3 regions of the Lentzea sp. NPDC005914 genome follow, and region 2 is predicted to be linked to each of the others. Evidence: riboswitches for the same ligand, from Rfam matches in the RefSeq annotation. Region 2 holds a riboswitch; each other region holds the start of a gene.
The links. A riboswitch is a leader RNA that binds a small molecule or an ion and turns the genes downstream of it on or off. The one in region 2 is predicted to bind S-adenosylmethionine.
Positions count from the first base shown of each region.

Region 1: it holds a riboswitch for S-adenosylmethionine, as region 2 does, so the genes downstream of both, ABZ345_RS19275 (methionine ABC transporter ATP-binding protein) here and thrC (threonine synthase) in region 2, are expected to answer to the same signal.
Region 3: it holds a riboswitch for S-adenosylmethionine, as region 2 does, so the genes downstream of both, ABZ345_RS39450 (aminotransferase class V-fold PLP-dependent enzyme) here and thrC (threonine synthase) in region 2, are expected to answer to the same signal.

Region 1 covers NZ_JBEXVQ010000012.1:152,027-158,030, forward strand. The annotation lists gene ABZ345_RS19260 (4-(cytidine 5'-diphospho)-2-C-methyl-D-erythritol kinase) at 1-220, opposite strand, end outside; gene ABZ345_RS19265 (MetQ/NlpA family ABC transporter substrate-binding protein) at 278-1,069, opposite strand; gene ABZ345_RS19270 (methionine ABC transporter permease) at 1,099-1,782, opposite strand; gene ABZ345_RS19275 (methionine ABC transporter ATP-binding protein) at 1,779-2,777, opposite strand; SAM riboswitch class I at 2,994-3,087, opposite strand; gene rsmA (16S rRNA (adenine(1518)-N(6)/adenine(1519)-N(6))-dimethyltransferase RsmA) at 3,176-4,009, opposite strand; gene ABZ345_RS19285 (transglycosylase family protein) at 5,147-6,004, opposite strand, start outside.
Region 2 covers NZ_JBEXVQ010000035.1:9,746-15,749, forward strand. The annotation lists gene ABZ345_RS36690 (class I SAM-dependent methyltransferase) at 1-662, shown strand, start outside; gene holA (DNA polymerase III subunit delta) at 663-1,631, opposite strand; SAM riboswitch class I at 1,719-1,859, shown strand; gene thrC (threonine synthase) at 1,871-3,127, shown strand; gene ABZ345_RS36705 (hypothetical protein) at 3,274-3,471, opposite strand; gene ABZ345_RS36710 (ComEC/Rec2 family competence protein) at 3,408-6,004, opposite strand, start outside.
Region 3 covers NZ_JBEXVQ010000041.1:43,733-49,736, forward strand. The annotation lists gene ABZ345_RS39425 (class I SAM-dependent methyltransferase) at 1-178, shown strand, start outside; gene ABZ345_RS39430 (SRPBCC family protein) at 179-637, opposite strand; gene ABZ345_RS39435 (TetR/AcrR family transcriptional regulator) at 695-1,228, shown strand; gene ABZ345_RS39440 (M28 family metallopeptidase) at 1,229-2,164, opposite strand; gene ABZ345_RS39445 (potassium/proton antiporter) at 2,304-3,782, shown strand; SAM riboswitch class IV at 3,857-3,971, shown strand; gene ABZ345_RS39450 (aminotransferase class V-fold PLP-dependent enzyme) at 4,009-5,340, shown strand; gene lspA (signal peptidase II) at 5,364-6,004, shown strand, end outside.

The DNA of each region.
Region 1 (6,004 bases), on a different contig from region 2:
GGTTCGAGGCACCCGTGGGCACCTGGTCGGCGCCTTCGCCGTGGCACTCGACGCCGGGTTCGTCCGCCACGGCGACGGTGACCTCGTCGACCAGCGAGAGCGCCTGGAAGATGGTCACCAGGTCGTGGTAGCCGTCCGGACGCACGTCACCGACGGCCAGGTGCAGGTTGACCTTGGCCGGGACGCGGACCGTGACCGGGGGTGGAACGACTGCGAGCACCATGTCAGCCTACGGGCGTTCTGGAGTCGTGGACTCCTCCCCCGGTCACCCCAGATCTCAAACCGGGATCACGGAGCCGTTGTAGGTCTGCTTGATGTAGTCCTTGACCTGCTGCGACCCGAGCAGCTCCGCCAGGTCGCGGATCCGCTTGTCGTCCTTGAGCTCGGTCCTCGTCACCAGGCCGTTCGCGTTCGGGTTGCCCTCGGCCTTCTCCAGCGCGAGCGCGTCCGTGGCCGGCTTGAGGCCCGCGTCGATGGCGTAGTTGCCGTTGATCACCGACGCGTCGGTGTCCTCCAGTGAACGGGGCAGCTGAGCGGCTTCCAGCGGCACGAACTGCAGGTTCTTGGGGTTCTCCGCGATGTCGCGCACGGTCGGCTGGTCCACGGCCTTGAGCTTGATCAGGCCGTTGGCCTCGAGCAGCTTCAGGCCGCGCGCCTCGTTCGTGGCGTCGTTCGCGACGGCGATCTTGGCGTTCTGCGGCAGCTCGCCGACCTTCTTGGCCTTCTTGGAGTAGAGGCCCAGCGGCTCGACGTGAACAGGGGCGATCCACTCGACCTTGGCGCCGCTCTCCTTCGTGAAGGTCGCCAGGTACGGGACGGTCTGGAAGTAGTTGGCGTCGAGCGAGCCGTCGACCAGCGCGGTGTTGGGCTGCACGTAGTCGGTGAACTCGACGACCTCGACCTTCAGGCCCTTCTGCGCGGCGAGGTTCTCCGCCACGTACTTGAGGATCTGCGCGTGCGGGACGGGCGAGACGCCGACCTTCAACGTGTCCGAAGAGGACGCGCCACCGGACGAGCAAGCGGACAAAACAGTCAGGGCAGCCGCGATCAGGGCAGCACGAATACGCATTACGTTCCTTTTGAGAAATTACGAGTGGTTCAGACGGAGGCGTGCCTGCGCCGGTCGGACGCGCGGGCGGCACGGGTGAAGCCGAGCTGGATCAGTGTCGTGAGCACGGCGAGCCACGCCACGGTGCTCCACAGGATCCGGTCGTTGAAGCGCTGGTAGCCCTCGCGGATCGCCAGGTCGCCGAGGCCACCGCCGCCGATCACGCCCGCCATGGCGGAGTAGCCGATCAGGGCGATCACGGTGACGCCGATGGCGTTGATCAGCGCGGGCAGCGACTCGCGGATCAGCACGCTGCGCACGATCCTGATGGTCGAGGCACCGGTCGTCACCGCGGCCTCGACCACGGTCACGTGCACCTCGGACAGGATGTTCTGCACGAGCCGTCCGACGAACGGGATCGCACCCACGGCCAACGGCACGATGACCGCCGTACTACCGATGGATCCGCCGACGATGAGGTGGGTGACCGACGTGAGCGCGACGAGCAGCACGATGAACGGCATCGAGCGGCCCAGGTCGGTGATGAAGCCGAGAACGCGGTGCAGCGCCTGGTTCGGCCGCAGCCCGCCCTTGGCGGTGAGCTGCAGCCAAACTCCGACGGGAATTCCGAAAGCTGTGGCGATCACGGTGGAGACGCCGACCATGTACAGCGTCTCCCCGGTGGCCTCGACGAGGTAGCTCAGCACGTCGGGCCAGGGTGTTGCAGACCTCACGCAGCTACTCCCTGCGGCCCCTTCAGGGACCTCTGCACCGCACCGCCGGCCTCGCTGATCCACTCCAGCGCGGAGTCGGACCGCTCGCCGTTCAGGCCGAGGCGGAACCGCGCGACCGGAGTCTCGCCCAGACGCGTGAGGCCACCGCCGACGATGTTCAGCTCGACGCCGAACCGGTGCGACACCTCGGGCAGCAGGGCACCGACCGCGGCGAACCCGACGAGCACGACGTCCGCGACGCGGTCGTAGGCGCTCTCGTTGATCGGGTTCAGGTCGACGGCGGGCAGCAGCGCACTGCTCGTACGGCTGCCGGCGTCGCCGACCAGGTCGAGGACCTTGCCATGCTCGACGACGCGACCCTGCTCCAGCACGGCGACGTCATCGCAGATCTTCCGGACCACGCCCATGTCGTGCGTGACGATGAGCACGGTCACACCCAGCTCAGCGCGCGCACGGTCGAGCACGGTCAGCACGGATCCGGTGGTCTCCGGGTCGAGCGCTGACGTGGGCTCGTCGGCGAGCAGAACTGACGGGTTCGCGGCGAGTGCGCGCGCCACCGCGATGCGCTGACGCTGCCCGCCGGACAGCTGGTCGGGGTAGGAGGCGGCCTTGTCGGTCAGGCCGACGAGGTCCAGCAGCTCGCCAACACGGCTGCGGCGCTGCGGTCCGGGGATGCCCGCACTCTCGAGCGGCAGGGCGATGTTGCCGGCGGCGGTGCGCTGCCTGAGGAGGGAATCCCCTTGCGGCACAACGCCGATCTGCCTGCGGGCGGCCCTCAGGGCCGACCCGTCCAGCGCGGTGATGTCCGTGCCGTCGACGCGAATGGCGCCGGAGTCGGGACGCTCGAGCAGCGCAACGCAGCGCGCGAGCGTCGACTTGCCGGCCCCGCTCGGGCCGACCACGCCGAGCACGGTGCCCGCCCCGACGTCGAGGGTCACGCCGTTGAGGGCGTTGACACCCTGGAAGGACTTGGTGAGGTTTTCGACTGTGATCACGTCTGCTCCACGGCTGCGCGCGACGGCACACACGCCTCGTGGGCGGTGCGCGGTCGGAGTTCTGCTGCTCAGGTGTGCGCCACTCTTAGGCTGAGTGCGCGTCAAAGGACTTTGAGAAGGCGCCTTAGACGAGGTGGCGACGACATGCAGAGGACGTGCGGCGGCACTGGTCGACGACTCGCCGGCGCGTCAGCATTCGCGTGGTACCCATGTGATCCTCCATCGGTCCTGGCGTTAGCACCTGCCCGCATCCAGCGGGTGGTTGCTGCGACGTCGTAGAGCCAGGTCTCTCAGTCGCTCCGGATGGCAAGTAGCAGTCAACCGGACGCACGTTCGGTTGCGCAAGCCAGAATCCGATTCGTTCGACAGATCACACTGTTGGCCGATGGATCTCCGGCCTAGACCTCCGCGATCCGGATGAAGTCGATCACGCTGAGCTGCTCACCCCTGGCCTGAGGGTCGACGCCGGCCTCTTCGAGCAGCTCGTCGATGTTGACGTCGTGCGCGCCCGCCCACCCCTTGAGGGCCGCGCGGAGCGTCTTGCGGCGTTGCGCGAAGGCCGCGTCGACGATCCCGAAGAGCCTCTTGCGGTCCACTGTGGACAGCGGACTTTCGTGACGGCGAAAGGAAACCAGGCCCGAGTCCACGTTGGGCGCGGGCCAGAAGACGTTCCTGCCGACCGGCCCGGCCTTCTTCGCCTTCCCGTACCAGGCGATCTTCACGCTGGGGACGCCGTAGATCTTGCTGCCGGGGTCGGCGGCCATCCGGTCGGCGACCTCGGCCTGCACCATCACCAGGCCCTTTTGGAGGCTCGGGAGCTCGTGCAGGAGGTGCAGGACCACCGGCACGGCGACGTTGTAGGGCAGGTTGGCCACGATCGCGGTGGGCTGGACCACGAGGTCGTCTCGAGTGACCTTCATGGCGTCCTTGAGGACGACGTGCAGCTTGGCCGCGTTCTCGGGGTCCATCTCGCTCGCGGTCTGCGGGAGGCGGTGTGCGAGCGGGGGGTCGATCTCCACCGCCACGACCTGCTTGGCGCTGGGGAGCAGGGCGAGGGTCAGGGAACCCAGGCCCGGGCCGACCTCCAGGACGATGTCGTCTTGCGTGAGGCCGGCTGCGGCGACGATCTTGCGGACCGTGTTGGGGTCGTGCACGAAGTTCTGGCCCAGCTTCTTGGTGGGTCGGATGCCCAGCTCTTCGGCCAGACGTCTCACTTCGGCGGGTCCCAGCAGGCTCACTTGAGCATTCTCGCAGGTGGGTTGGGGGGATGGAGGGCGGGTGTCGGGGTGGGGGCTGGAGGGAGTGCCGAGGGGGTGGGTGCTGGAGGCCGAATGGCAGGGGGCGGGTAGCGGCGGACGGGCCGGCGACAAGCGGGCGGACGGGCAGCGAGCGGACGGGCAGCGAGCGGACGGGCAGCGAGCGGACGGGCTGCAGCGAGCGAGCGGGCGGGCAGCGAGCGGGCGGCAGCGGGTACCGGGGGCGGGCGGGAGCCGGGGGCAGGAGCCATAGGGCGAGTGGGCTGGGGCGGGTGCCTGAGAGCGGGTGGCAGGGGCGAGCGACAGCCGGGTGGGCGGCAGCGGACGGGCGGGTGCCGGGAGCGGGTGCCGGGAGCGGGTGCCGGGAGCGGGTGCCGGGAGCGGGTGCCGGGAGCGGGTGCCGGGAGCGGGTGCCGGGAGCGGGTGGTCACCTTGCGAGGGCTGGTCACGTTCCAGCGGAGGGTCGCCAGCAGTGCGGGCCGGTCGCGTTCCAGCGTGCTTGCGAGGGCAATACCGGGCCGGGTCAAGTCATCGCCGCTTCGCGACGATTGCGATTGGGGCTTGACTTCGAGCCTCTAGCGAGATGCTTCATCGGCCTTAAAAGGCCGGGCATAAGGAGCCCGGCCGTTCCCTCAACGGTAGCATCTCGCACTCGAAGTCAAGCCCCAATCGCCGGGCTGCGCACGTCATCACCGCAGCTCAGAGGGCAGAGGTTCGGACGGCTCGCTTCGCATCGCCATTGGCGGCAGGGCTGCTCGCCTTCGGCATCGCTGGCGATCAAAAGCCCATTCTCCGGGCGGGCTCGTGGTCAGCCCTCGCCATCGCACCCGTGCCATGGCTGTCTGGCGGGTGGGTGGTCCCGGCTGACGCCATCCACCTGCCAGCGGGCCTGTCTACCGCGCCTATGGCAGGTGCGTGATCCCGCCAGCGAAGCCGCCCTCGACCCCTGGGCGGGTGCGTGATCTCGGCTGGCGCCACCCACCCGCCAGCGAGCCCGCCCACGCAGCCTGGGCCGGGTGCTTGCCCGCCTGGCCCGGCCCCGGACACGACGAAGGCCGCCCCCAGCGAATCGGGAGCGGCCTCGGTCAAGAAACAGCCGAAGTGGGTGCCGTTTTACGGCAGGCCCAGCTTTGCTCGGCAGCCCGGCCAGGCGCCGTAGGTGCCGCCTGCGCGGTCGCGGAGCTTCGTGGCGATGGCGATCTGCTGTTCGCGGGTGGCCTGGTGCGGGAGGGCGGCGTAGGCGGTGCCGCCGTTCGCGGCCCAGGTGCCTGCGTTGAACTGGAGGCCGCCGTAGTAGCCGTTGCCCGTGTTGATGTCCCAGCGGCCGCCTGCCTCGCAGCCGGCGAGGCGGTCCCAGACGGCGCCGTCGGGGAGGGGCTTGGTGCCCACGGTGACCTTCTTGGGCTTCGGCTCCTTGGTGACCTTGCCGCCGATCTTCTCGCGGCTGATCTCCTTGCCGTTCTTCACGGTCACGCGGTAGGTCGAGACCTGCTCGCCGGCCTCGCCCGGGTCGGTGACTTTCTGCTCGCCCGCGTTCATGTTCGGGTCGTTGGTCTTCTCGACCGGCGGGGCGACCGGCTCGTTCACGTTGATGACCGTGACGCCGGTGCGGGAGATGTAGACCTCGGCGCCGGTCGCGATCTTGACGTCCGTGCCGGAGGCGACGGCGTCTTCGGGGCCGAGGGAGAGGTTCTCGTTCTTCAGCAGCTCGTCGACGGTGACCGCGGTGGTCTGGATCTCGCGGACCGGGTTGGCGCCGTCGAAGAGCTTGACGAGCTTGCGGGTCTTGACCTCCAGGTTCATGCCTCCGAGAGGCACGTCCTGGCTACCCGGCGCGGAGAACCAGGCGCCTTCGGTCGGCACGCCCATCTGGCGGGCGGCTTCCTCGACGGTGACCGAGCGGACCCAGTCCTCGTGGGCCTGGCCGTCGACACTCATCTTGACGAGGCGGCCGCGGTCGAGGGTGATCTT
Region 2 (6,004 bases):
CGCTCGCCCTGCGTCTCGGCGCCGACCACCGGATCGTCGACCTCTGCGCCGGCTCGGGCGGACCGCTGCCGCTGATCCAGCGCAGGCTGCACGGCGAAGGCGTGCACACCCAGGTCACGCTGACCGATCTCGTGCCGAATGTCCGTGCGTTCCAACGGGTTCAGGCCGCGAACCGAAGCGCGCTGCCCGATTGTTGCTCGGTTGACTTCGAGCCGTCGTCCGTCGACGCCACGGACTGCCGGGTGGAGGGGACGCGGACGATCTACGGCGCCTTCCACCACTTCCCGCCGGCGCTTGCCCGGCGCATGCTGCAGAACGCCGTCGACACCCGGTCGCCGATGGTCGTGGTGGACACCAAACGGTCGTTCCTCTACGTGCTGCTGTTCCCGTTCTTGACGACGCTGGCCGTCCTGCTTTCCGCGCCGTTCCAACGCAATCCGCTGCCGCGCTACCTGCTGCGGCTGGTGCTGACCTACCTCGTGCCGGTGCTGCCGTTCATGATGTTCCTCGACAGCGTGGTGTCGTTCCTGCGCATGTACGGGCGCGCGGAACTGCGGCGGATGGTCGACGGCCTCGACAACACCGAGTCGTTCACCTGGAAGATCGGCGTCGTGCCCGGCTTCACGGGAGCCCAGTACCTGATCGGGATCCCGAGAGCCTGATCAGCGGCGGCCGTGCGCCGCGACGATCTTGAGCACCGCGCGCTCGAGCGCGTAGTCGGCATCAGCCGCCACGCCCTTCACGTCGGCGTTCAGCCCCGCGACGATCTGCATCGCGTCGGCGAGACCCGACTGGTCCCAGCCGCGGGCCTGCCCCTGCGCCTTCTTGATCTTCCACGGCGGCATGCCGAGCGGGCCGGCCAGGCTGAACGGGTCGGCCCGGCCCACCGCGGACACGCGCGCGACCGTGCGCACCGCGTCCGCCAGCGCGTCCGCGACCAGCACGTGCGGCACCCCGAGCTGCATGGCCCAGCGCAACGCCTCCATCGCGCCCGCCCGGTCACCGGTCACGGCCTTCTCGGCGACCGCGAACCCGGTCACCTCGGCCTTGCCCTGGTGGTAGCGGCGGATCTCGTCGACCGTCACCTTGCCATCGGTGTCCGACACCAGCTGCGACGACGCGGCGGCGAGCTCGCGCAGGTTCGTGCCCACGGCGTCGATGAGCGTGGCGACGGCCTCGGCGTCGATCTTGCCGCCCGCCCGCCGAATCTCGTTGCGCACGAACGCTTCTCGATCACCGGGCTTGGTGACCTTGGCGCACTCGGTGACCGCGGCACCGGCCTTCTTCAGCTGGCCGGGCAGGTCCTTGGCCGCCTTGCTGCGACCACCGCCCGTGTGCAGAACGACGAGCGTCACCCCGTCCGCGGGCGCCTTGACGTAGGAGAGCACCATGTCGGCGACCTCCTTGCCGATCTCCTGCGCGTTCTGCAGGACGATCACGCGCCCCTCGGCGAACAGCGACGGGCTCACCAGCTCAGCCAGCTCCGGAGGCGTGAGATCAGTCACCTGCACACGGGTCAGGTCGGCGGTCGGATCGACCTTTCGTGCGGCCTCGAGAGCCGCTCGAACAGCCCGTTCGACCAGCAGCTCCTCCTCGCCGACGACGAGGTGCAGTGACTCCGGTGCGCTCACGCTCCGCATCTTCCCACGTCCCGGATCGTGGACGTCTGTGGCTGAGCAACGGACTGGTGCCGTAGCTTGGTGACCACAACTGAACACCGCTCATCCAGAGGGGCAGAGGGAACGGCCCGACGAAGCCCCGGCAACCGGCGTCAGCGCGAGTGCACAACTGTGCACGATTGCGCGCAGACGATCACGGTGCCAATTCCGACCCGTTCGATTTCGCGGGAAAGATGAGGAGATACCTCGCGATGACTGCTGTCTCTGTGCCCACGAGCACCAAGTTCGACCTCGGCCCCGCCCGCGCACTGCTGTGCCGGGAATGTGGCAATGAAACCCCTCTCGCTCCTGAGTACGCCTGTCTGGAGTGTTTCGGGCCGCTGGAAGTGGCCTACGACTTCGGCAAGATCCGGCGCGAGGACATCGAGGCCGGCCCCAGGTCGATCTGGCGCTACCGCGGCCTTCTCCCCGTTCCGTCCACTGTGGAACAGCACCCGAACACCGACCCCGGCGGCACCCGCCTGGTCGAGGCCCACAACCTCGCCAAGGCACTGGGCGTCCGCAAGGTCTGGGTGAAGGACGACACCGGCAACCCCACCCACTCTTTCAAGGACCGCGTGGTCGGCGTAGCCCTGGCCGCCGCCCGCGAGCTGGGCTTCAAGGTGCTGGCCTGCCCGTCCACCGGCAACCTGGCGAACGCCGTGGCCGCGGCCGCCGCCCGTGCCGGCTGGCAGTCGGTCGTTCTAGTTCCCTCCAATCTCGAGCGCGCCAAGATCCTGATGAGCGCCGTCTACGAGGGCGCTCTGATCGCCGTCGACGGCAACTACGACGACGTGAACCGCCTGGCCCAGGAACTCGCCGCGGAGCACGAGGACTGGGCGTTCGTGAACGTCAACGTCCGCCCGTACTACGCGGAGGGCTCGAAGACCCTCGGCTACGAGGTCGCCGAACAGCTCGGCTGGCGCCTGCCCGACCAGATCGTCGTGCCCATCGCCTCCGGCTCGCAGCTCACCAAGGTCGACAAGGCCTTCCGCGAACTCGGCCAGCTCGACCTCGTCGAGGCCACCCCGTACCGCGTCTTCGGCGCCCAGGCCACCGGCTGCTCGCCCGTGTCCGCCGCGTACAAGGAAGGCCACGACGTCATCCGCCCGGTCCGCCCGGACACCATCGCCCGCTCGCTGGCGATCGGCGCCCCGGCCGACGGCCCGTACGTGCTCGACGCGGTCCGCCGCACCAACGGCGCCATCGAGGACGTGACCGACGAAGAGGTCGTCGAGGGCATCAAGCTCCTCGCCCGCACCGAGGGCATCTTCGCCGAGACCGCCGGCGGCGTGACCGTGGCGACGGCGAAGAAGCTCATCGAGTCGGGCCAGCTCGACCCGGACGCCGAGACCGTGCTGCTGATCACCGGCGACGGCCTGAAGACCCTCGACGCGCTCGGCGACACGATCGGCCCGCGCGCGACGGTGCCGCCGTCGGCCGAGGCTGTCATCAAGGCGCTGGCATAACCGGCACTGGGTTAAATCACCTCCTTCCGGTCCGGGGACGCTCCTGCGTCCCCGGACCGCTTGTTCGAAGCGGACGGAGGCCACGGCTCAGCAGGAAGCCAAGCTGCGATGAGGTGATCTACAGCGTCAAAGAAGCCTCCGTGGCCTCAGAGGGAAATCGCCTCCGTCCGCATCCAGCCCGTGCGCGGGAAGCGTCGCAAGCCCTCCATCACGTGCGGCCCGATCGGCTCCACGTTCGCCCGCCACGCCACGATCCGTTGCGGCCACGGGGCTTCCGCCTTCAGCACGTTGTAGTGGTAGTCGTGCCAGTCGTGCGGCGCGATCCGCAGACCGTCGTCGAACACGTGCTCCGAGACGAGCTCGTACGCCTCCTCCGGCTTGGCGGCCTTGGTGGGCGGCAGGACGTGCGTGGTCGTCGCCCGGTAGGTGAGGGCGCGGGTGCCGTCTTCGAGTGTTTCGCAGATGTAGTAACCGAAATCGGGTTTGAGCTCGTCGTGCGGCCATGGCATCGCCGAGTAGTTCGTCTGCCACATCGCCCACGCGAGTCCCGGTGCACCACCGGGAACCGGGTACCGCGCGTTGTACAGCCTGATCCAAGCCATCCTCTTCTCCTTCTCACTATTCGGTTTCCCGGCAACACGGCCAGGTCGCCGTCCTTGTCCGTGCGCAACACCAGCGCACCTCCCGCCCGCAACATGTCGAGCACATGCGGGCTGGGGTGGCCGTAGCGGTTGCCCGTGCCCACGCTCACCAGCGCGATCCGCGGCTGCGTGGCCTTGAGGAACGCGGGCAACGAGTACCGCGACCCGTGGTGCGGCACCTTGAGCACGTCGACCCTGAGGTCCCGCTCCCCCAGCAACGCCGATTGGCCTGCCAGTTCGACGTCCCCGGTGAGCAGCACGCGGCCTGCCCTGGTGTTCGCCTTGAGCACGAGCGAGTAGTCGTTGACCGTCGTGTTCGAGTCGTCCGCTGTCGGCGGCCGCCTCGGACCCAGCACCTCCAGTTCCAGTCCAGGCCAGGCGAACCGCTCGCCCACCTTGGGTTCCACGACCCGCACACCATGACCGCGGGCCTGCTTGCTGACCTCCTTCCACGCCCACTCGGGCTCCTTGAGCGGCCCCACCGCCACCGCGCCCACCGCACGCCCGGCGAGCACCGCAGGCAGGCCCTGCACGTGATCCGCGTGCAGATGGGTCAGCACGAGGAGCGGAATCCTCTTGACTCCCAACGACTTCAGGCAACGGTCGACAGCACCGGGGTCGGGCCCGGTGTCGACCACGACCGCCCTGTCGGCCTCGTCGGTCGCCAGAACCAGCGCGTCGCCCTGGCCCACGTCGCACGTGACGACCTTCCAGCCGTCCGGTGGCCAAGCCGGTGCCACGATCTTCATCGGCACCAGCACCACGAATCCGCCGACCAGCACCGCGACGACCAATGTCCGCGTCTTCTTCAGCCGCAGCAGCAACACCACCGCCACCGTGACCGCTGCGAGCGCGACCGCCCCGACCCAGCCCTTCGGCCAGCCGACCGATGCGCCGGGCACGGTTGCCGCCTGCCGTCCGACCTGGATCAGCCAGGTCACCGCCGGCCCCGCGACGTGCACGACCAGTTCGGCGCCCGGCCGGTACACCGGCCCGATGACGGCCGCCACCACGCCCAGGACCGTTGCCGGCGCGACCACCGGCCCGGTGACCAGGTTGGCGACGATGGACAAGAGGCTCACCTGGCCGGACAGTCCGGCGACGAGCGGAGCAGTCGCCAGGCTTGCCGCCGTGGGCACGACGATCGCCTCAGCCAGACCGTTCGGCACGCCCCGTTGCTTCAGCGACTTCGACCACTTCGGCGCGACCAGCACCAACGACGCCGTTGCCACCACGGAGAGCGCGAACCCCGGATCGCCGCCCAGTGCCGGATCAATGAGCACCAGGGCCAGCACCGCGGTCGCGAGGCTCGGAAGCGTGGACCGCCGCCGGCCCAGCACCAGCGCCAGCAGCGTGACGGCACCCATGGCCGCGGCCCTGAGCACGCTAGGCTCCGGACCGGCAAGGACCACGAACCCCACGAGCGCCGCCATCGCCGCCGCGGCAGCCGTGCGCGGGCCCGCTCTGAACCGCTTGGCCAGCAGGAAGACCGCGCCGCACACGATGGCGAGGTTCGCGCCGCTCACGGCCAGCAGATGGGCCAGCCCGGCGGAGCGGAACTCGTCGACGATGCGCGGCACCATCTGGTCGGTGTCGCCCACCACGAGTGCCGGCAGGAGGCCGGCTTCTTCGTCGTCGAGGACCGCGCTGGCGTCTCTCAGGCCGTCACGGAGGTCGTCGGCCCAGCGTTCCCAGAACGGTGGTGGCTGCGGGTCGATCGGCGGCCCGCGGACCCTCAGCAGCGCTGACGTCAGATCGCCACCTCGGGGTGGAGCCAGCGTGCCTTTGGCCGTGACCTTCTGGCCTGGCAACAGGTTTCGCCACTTGTCGGCCGGGGCCAGCAGAACCAGTCGGGCGCCGTTGGCGGTCGCGCTGATGACCACGTGGTCGACTCCGGCCTGGTGACCGCCGAAGCCCGCCGCTCTGATGCCTCTTGGTCTGGTGCTGAGTTCCACGGTCAGGGTGGTGGCGCGACCTTCGCCGGCGGCCAGGCGGAGCGGGTGGGTCTCGGCTTTGAAGACGGTGCTACCCACCCAGGCCGCGGCTACCGGGCCGGAGATCAGGAGCGCGATGGCGCAGGTTCTGGTCCACCAGGCCCAGCGCCAGGCCACCAAGCCCAGGACTCCCGCGGCCAGACCGGTGAGGACTGCCGCCTGCCAGCTCAGGAAGAGGCCGGCAATGGCGGTCGTCCACACCGCCGCTGCGGACGGGACGAGGCGGTAGTCGTGGGTTAGCG
Region 3 (6,004 bases), on a different contig from region 2:
TGACGATCCGCGGCCGCGGGAGTTCGACCACAAGGTGACGCTCGCTTACCGGTGGTCGGCAGACGGCCTTGCGGAGTTGTTGTGTCAGGCCGGGTTCGAGGAGCGGGCGCGGTTGTTGCGTGAGCCGAACGAAGGTGAGCGGTTCCAGCAGGCCCAGTTGCTGGTGCGCAAGGTGTGATCAGGTGCGGGACGGCTGAGGGCTGATCGCGCTGAACGTCCGCCGCAGCAAGCGGACCCACGGGGACCAGCGGGCTGGTGTGGGTGAGCCGCCTGCCGCGCGTTCGCAGTTGTCGAGGAAGTCTTCCAGCAGGGCGTCGTGCAGCCATCGCGTCACGAGTGCCCAGCGGAGCCGGCCCGCCAGGTCGAACGAGGCGGCGAGCTCGTGGCGCAGGACATTGCCGTCCGCGGACAACGTGTGAGTTCCTGAGACGTTGGTGAACTCGAAGGTGATCGACGAACCCGGTGTGAAAGCCACGCACCGGTAGCGGATCGGGCCGTGCCCGCCGTCCGCTCCGGCTCCCAGCGGCCGGTCGAACTTCATCGCCGGCCATCCCTGCACCGGCCACAGCTCCTGGATGCGATCGACGAACGGTCCTGCTGGGACCGGTAACTCCCGCTCGTGCACGTTGCGGACCATGACACGCTCCTTCCATACGGCACCGTATGTTGGCGAAGCATACGCTAGCGTACGGAAATGCGCCGCACCCGTGAAGACTGGACTGAGATAGCGCTGAGAGCGTTGGCGGAGGGAGGGCTGCAGGCCGTCGCCGTCGAGCCGCTCGCGGCCAGGGCCGGGGCGACGAAGGGGAGCGTCTACCACCACTTCCCGAACCGCGACGCGCTGCTGAAGGCGACGGTCGAGCGGTGGGAACGGGAGCACACCGAGCGGGTCATCGAGCTGGTGGAGTCGGAGAAGACCCCGCAGGACAAGCTCAGGACGTTGTTCGCGACGGTGCTGGGCCGGCAGCGCAACGGCTCGGTGGAGATGGCGTTGCAGGCCAACGCCGAGAACGAGGTGATCGCGCCGGTCCTCAAGCGCGTCACCGAGCGGCGGCTGGGGTACCTGACGAAGCTGTTCGAGCAGCTCGGGTTCGACCACGAGCACGCGAAGAAGCGCGCGTTGATCGCGTTCAGCCTCTACCTGGGTCAGGCGCAGATGTACGTGACCCTGCCCGGCCTCGTCGAACCGGTGCTCGACGAGGCCGTGCAGGTGCTCACCAGGCGATGATCAGGCAGCCAGCCCCCACACCGTGGAGGCGATCACGTCCGCGTGCTTGTCGAGCACCGTGGCGTTGATGTTCGCCGTGGTGTCGCAGGACTGGTGGTAGCAGCGGTCGAACTGGCCGGCCGTGCCACCCCATTTCGCCGCCTGTGCCGCGGACTTGGGCTCGTCGCCGCCGGCGTAGGTGCCGCTGGTCGGGATCCCGGCGGCCGCGAACGCCGCGTGGTCGGACCGGCCGTCGACGTTCGTCAGGTCGCTCTTGATGCCGAACGACGTGAAGGCCGCCTCCAGTCGCTGCTGGAGTGCCACCGAGCCGGGCGGAATCCCCTGTTCCCGGCCGTTGTAGACGAAGTAACCGGGGTTGGGTGAGCCGGTCATGTCGAAGTTCAGGTATGACTTGATCTTCGTCTTGTCGGCGGCGGGCAGGGACCTGACGTAGGCCTTCGAGCCGATCAGGCCGAGCTCCTCCGCGCCCCACCAGCCGAACCGCACGTGCTTGGTGGGCTTGAAGCCGGTGGCCTTCATCTGGAGGGCGACCTCCAGGATCGAAGCGGAGCCGCTGCCGTTGTCGTTGATGCCGGGGCCCCTGGTGACGCTGTCCAGGTGGGCTCCGAGCATGACGACGTTGTTCGCGTCGCCGCCGGGGTAGTCGGCGATCACGTTGTAGCCGGTGGCGCCGCCGTAGGTGAACGACTGCACGCGCGTGGTGAAGCCCGCCGCGTCCAGCTTGCCCTTCACCCAGTCGATCGAGGCTTTGAAGCCAGGACGACCGTGGGCGCGGTTGCCGCCGTTCGAGTTCGCGATCGACTGGAACTGGGCGAGGTGCGCCTGGACGTTCGCGACGTTGATGTTCGGTGCCGCCGCGACGGCCGGAGCCGCCGCTTGCGCTGCTGTGGTTCCGGTCACCATCAAGGCGGCCGCCAGCGCGATCAGGATCCTCATGGTTCAACTCCGTGCAGGGTGGGGATTGAGCCACTGATCAACATGCTCCAGCGCGCATGCGCTCAGTAGGTGCGAACGGCTGGTGTTGTTAACGCGTCTGATTCGTCCAATTCGGTGGTGATCAACCAGAATGGTCCAGGTGGGTGACATCACGGTCGTGCTGGGCATCGGCGCAGCCGTTCTGCTGATCTCCGTGATCGCGGTGCGGGTGTCGACTCGGCTCGGCCTGCCCTCGTTGCTGCTGTACCTGGGCATCGGCGTGGTCCTGGGCGAGTCGGTGTTCGGCATCAAGTTCGACGACGCGGACCTGACGCAGTCGCTCGGCATCGCGGCACTCGTGCTGATCCTGACCGAGGGCGGGCTCACGACCCGTTGGCAAGCCGTGAAAACCTCGCTGTGGTTGGGCGTGGCACTGTCCACAGTGGCCGTTGTGGTGAGTGTCGCGGTCACCGGCACGGCGTTGCACTTCCTGCTCGGCCTCGACTGGCGGATGGCGCTGCTCTGGGGCGCGGTGCTGTCGTCCACGGACGCGGCCGCCGTGTTCAGCGTTCTGCGGTCATTAGGCGTGGGGGCGCGCCTCACGGGCGCGCTCGAGCTCGAATCCGGGCTCAACGACGCGCCGGTCTACATCGCCGTCGTGCTGCTGGCCTCCTCGGACAAGATCTCGTGGACCGCACCGCTGCTCGTGCTCTACGAACTGGGCGCGGGCGCGCTCATCGGCGCATTGCTCGGCGTGTTCGGTGCGGCGGCGTTGAGACGCGCGGCGTTGCCGTCCACCGGTCTCTACCCGCTCGCCACCGTGGCGGTGTGCGTGATCGCCTACACCGCGGGCGATCTGGCGCACGCGTCCGGGTTCCTCGCCACCTACGTCGCCGCGCTCGCACTGGGCAACGCCCGCCTGCCGCACCGCGCCGACACGCTCTCGTTCGCCGAGGGGCTGGGGTGGCTCGCCCAGATCGGGCTGTTCGTCCTGCTCGGCCTCTACGCCTCGCCGGGGCGGTTGCTGGACGCGCTGGTGCCCGCGCTGATCGCGGGCGTGGTGCTGACGTTCGTTGCCCGGCCGCTGTCCGTCGTGCTCGCCTCGCTGCCGTTCAAGGTGCCGTGGCGGGAACAGGCGTTCCTGTCCTGGTCGGGGCTGCGCGGCGCGGTGCCGATCGTGTTCGCGCTGATCCCGTTGATCCAGGGCGTCGAGGGTGCGCGCGAGCTGGTCGACGCGGTGTTCGTGCTGGTCATCGTGCTGACGGTGGTGCAGGGCACGACGCTGCCGTTCCTCGCACGACGACTCGGGCTGGTGCGTGCGGGGGAGGCGCAGGAGGTGCAGGTCGACTCGTCGCCGCTGGACGAGCTGGGCGCCGAGCTGCTGCAGGTGCACATCCAGCGCGGGTCGAAGCTGCACGGCGTCTACATGACCGAGCTGCGGCTGCCGAGCGGCGCCACGGTGAGCCTCGTGGTGCGGTCGGGAAAGAGTTTCACGCCACAGCCGACGACCCGGCTGCAGACCGACGACCAGTTGCTCATCGTCACCACCGAAGAGGCGCGCGATGCCGCTGAGCGGCGCGTACGTGCGGTCGACAGGGCGGGTCGCTACGCACGGTGGAAGGGCGAGACCGGAGACTAGCTCGGTTTCCGAGGCTTCTCAGCATGTGATCGGTGGTCGACTCACCGCTGGGGGCTCCGCTAACGTCATCGGCAGGTCATGAGAGCCAGCGTCAAGCCCAAGCTTGCTGGCCGGCAACCCTCCAACCGCGGTGGGGTGCCCTTGGTGAGGACCTGGTCCGGCGCGTGGGGCGCCGGTCAAGCGCGGGCCTTCGCACAACGGGGCCCCTGGCCTCGGAGGCAGCTCGATGACGCTCGCGATCACCCCTGGCACGGTCACCACGGTTCCTGCTGTCGTCGGCTCTGACCTGCGAGTTCCGCTCGTCACCGGAGAGCGCGTGACGTATGCGAACCTCGACCACGCGGCTTCGGCGCCGTGTCTGCAGGAGGTGCGCGACGCCGTCGACGAGCTGCTGCCCTGGTACGCCAGCGTGCACCGCGGCGCCGGGTTCGCCTCCCAGGTCTCGACCCGCGTCTACGAGCAGGCGCGTGACCGCATCCGCAAGTTCGTGGGCGCGCGTTCCTCCGACGCTGTCGTCTTCACCCGCAACACCACCGATTCGCTTAACCTGTTGGCGCGCAGCGTTCCCAAGAACACCGCCGTCGTTCTGTTCGACAGCGAGCACCACGCGGCTCTGCTGCCGTGGCGCGGGCCCAACGTTCAGCGCATTCCCGCCCCGTCTTCGTCCGGTGCCGCAGTGGTCGCACTGGACCGGGCGTTGGCCGCCGCCCCGGTCGGCCCACGGCTCGTGATCGTCACCGGGGCGTCCAACGTCACGGGGGAGCTGTGGCCGGTCGAGGAGCTCGCGAAGGTCGCCCGCCGGCACGGCGCGCGCATCGCCCTCGACGCCGCGCAGCTCGCCCCGCACCGCCCGATCGACGCCCGTGAGCTGGGCGTCGACTACATCGCGTTCTCCGGCCACAAGATCTACGCGCCGTTCGGTGCCGGTGTGCTCGTGGGCCGCGCGGACTGGCTGCAGCAGGCCCAGCCGTACCTGGTGGGCGGCGGTGCGACGGCCAAGGTGACCGACCACGGCGACCGGCTGGGCGTGGCCTGGTCCGCGGTGCCCGAGCGGCACGAGGCCGGCAGCCCGAACGTCGTCGGCGTGCACGCACTGGCGGCGGCCTGCGAGATCCTGTCGCGGCACTGGGAGCAGACGGTCGCGCACGAGCAGGAGCTGCTCACGCGCCTGTACGACGGTCTGCGCACGATCCCCGGCTTCCGCGAGCTGTCGATCCTGACCGACGCCGACAAGGTGGGCGTCGTGAGCTTCACGATCTCCGGCTTCGACGCGGGCTTCCTCGCGGCGGCGCTGTCCGCCGAGTACGGCATCGGCGTCCGTGACGGGGCGTTCTGCGCGCACGTGATCGTCGGACGGCTCGTCAAGCAGGCCGGATCGCACGAGGACCGCGCGGTCCGCGCGTCGATCGGCCTGGGTACGACGGCCGAGCACGTGGACCGTTTGGTGGCGGCGCTGCGCACTCTCGTCACCGAGGGTCCGAAGTGGACCTACACGCAGCGCGACGGCCGCTGGGTGCCAGAGGACGACTGCCGAACCCTGCCGCCGTTCCTCGCGTAGTCCCGGTAGTGGACAATGACCTGGTGAGTGACGAGTCCAAGGCCGCCGAGAAGGCCGCTGAGAAGCCTGCGGAAGAGCAGGTCAGCGAGCCGAAGCCGGTCGAGGGACGGAAGTCGAACGAGTTCGTCGGGCTCGACCTGGCCGATGACGATGACGACGACACCGGTTCTGAGGCCGGCACCGACACCGCCACCGAGGCTGTCGCCGTGGTCGTGGTCGAGGAGAAGCCGGCCCCAAAAACGGACACGGCGACGGACGCGGCGACGGACGCGGCGACCGACGACGAGAAGCCCGCCGAGCGCGTCGTGTCCGAGGACGACGTCATCGAGCCGGAATTCTCGATCACCGGGTCGCTGCCGGAGCCGCGGACCAAGATCCTCGCCGTCCTGGCCGCCGGGGTGCTGGCCCTGGACGTCCTCACCAAAGTCCTGTCCGTGGCGTTCCTCGAGGGTGCCGACCCGATCAAGCTGTTCGGGGGCGTGCTCTACCTGACGTTCGTCCGCAACCCCGGTGCCGCGTTCGGCATGGCCGAGGGGATGACGTGGATCCTCGCGCTCATCGCGCTGGGCGTCGCCGGGTTCATCCTCTGGATCTCGCGCAACCTGCGCTCCCAGCCCTGGGCTATCGGCCTGGGGCTCGTTCTGGGCGGTGCCGTCGGCAATCT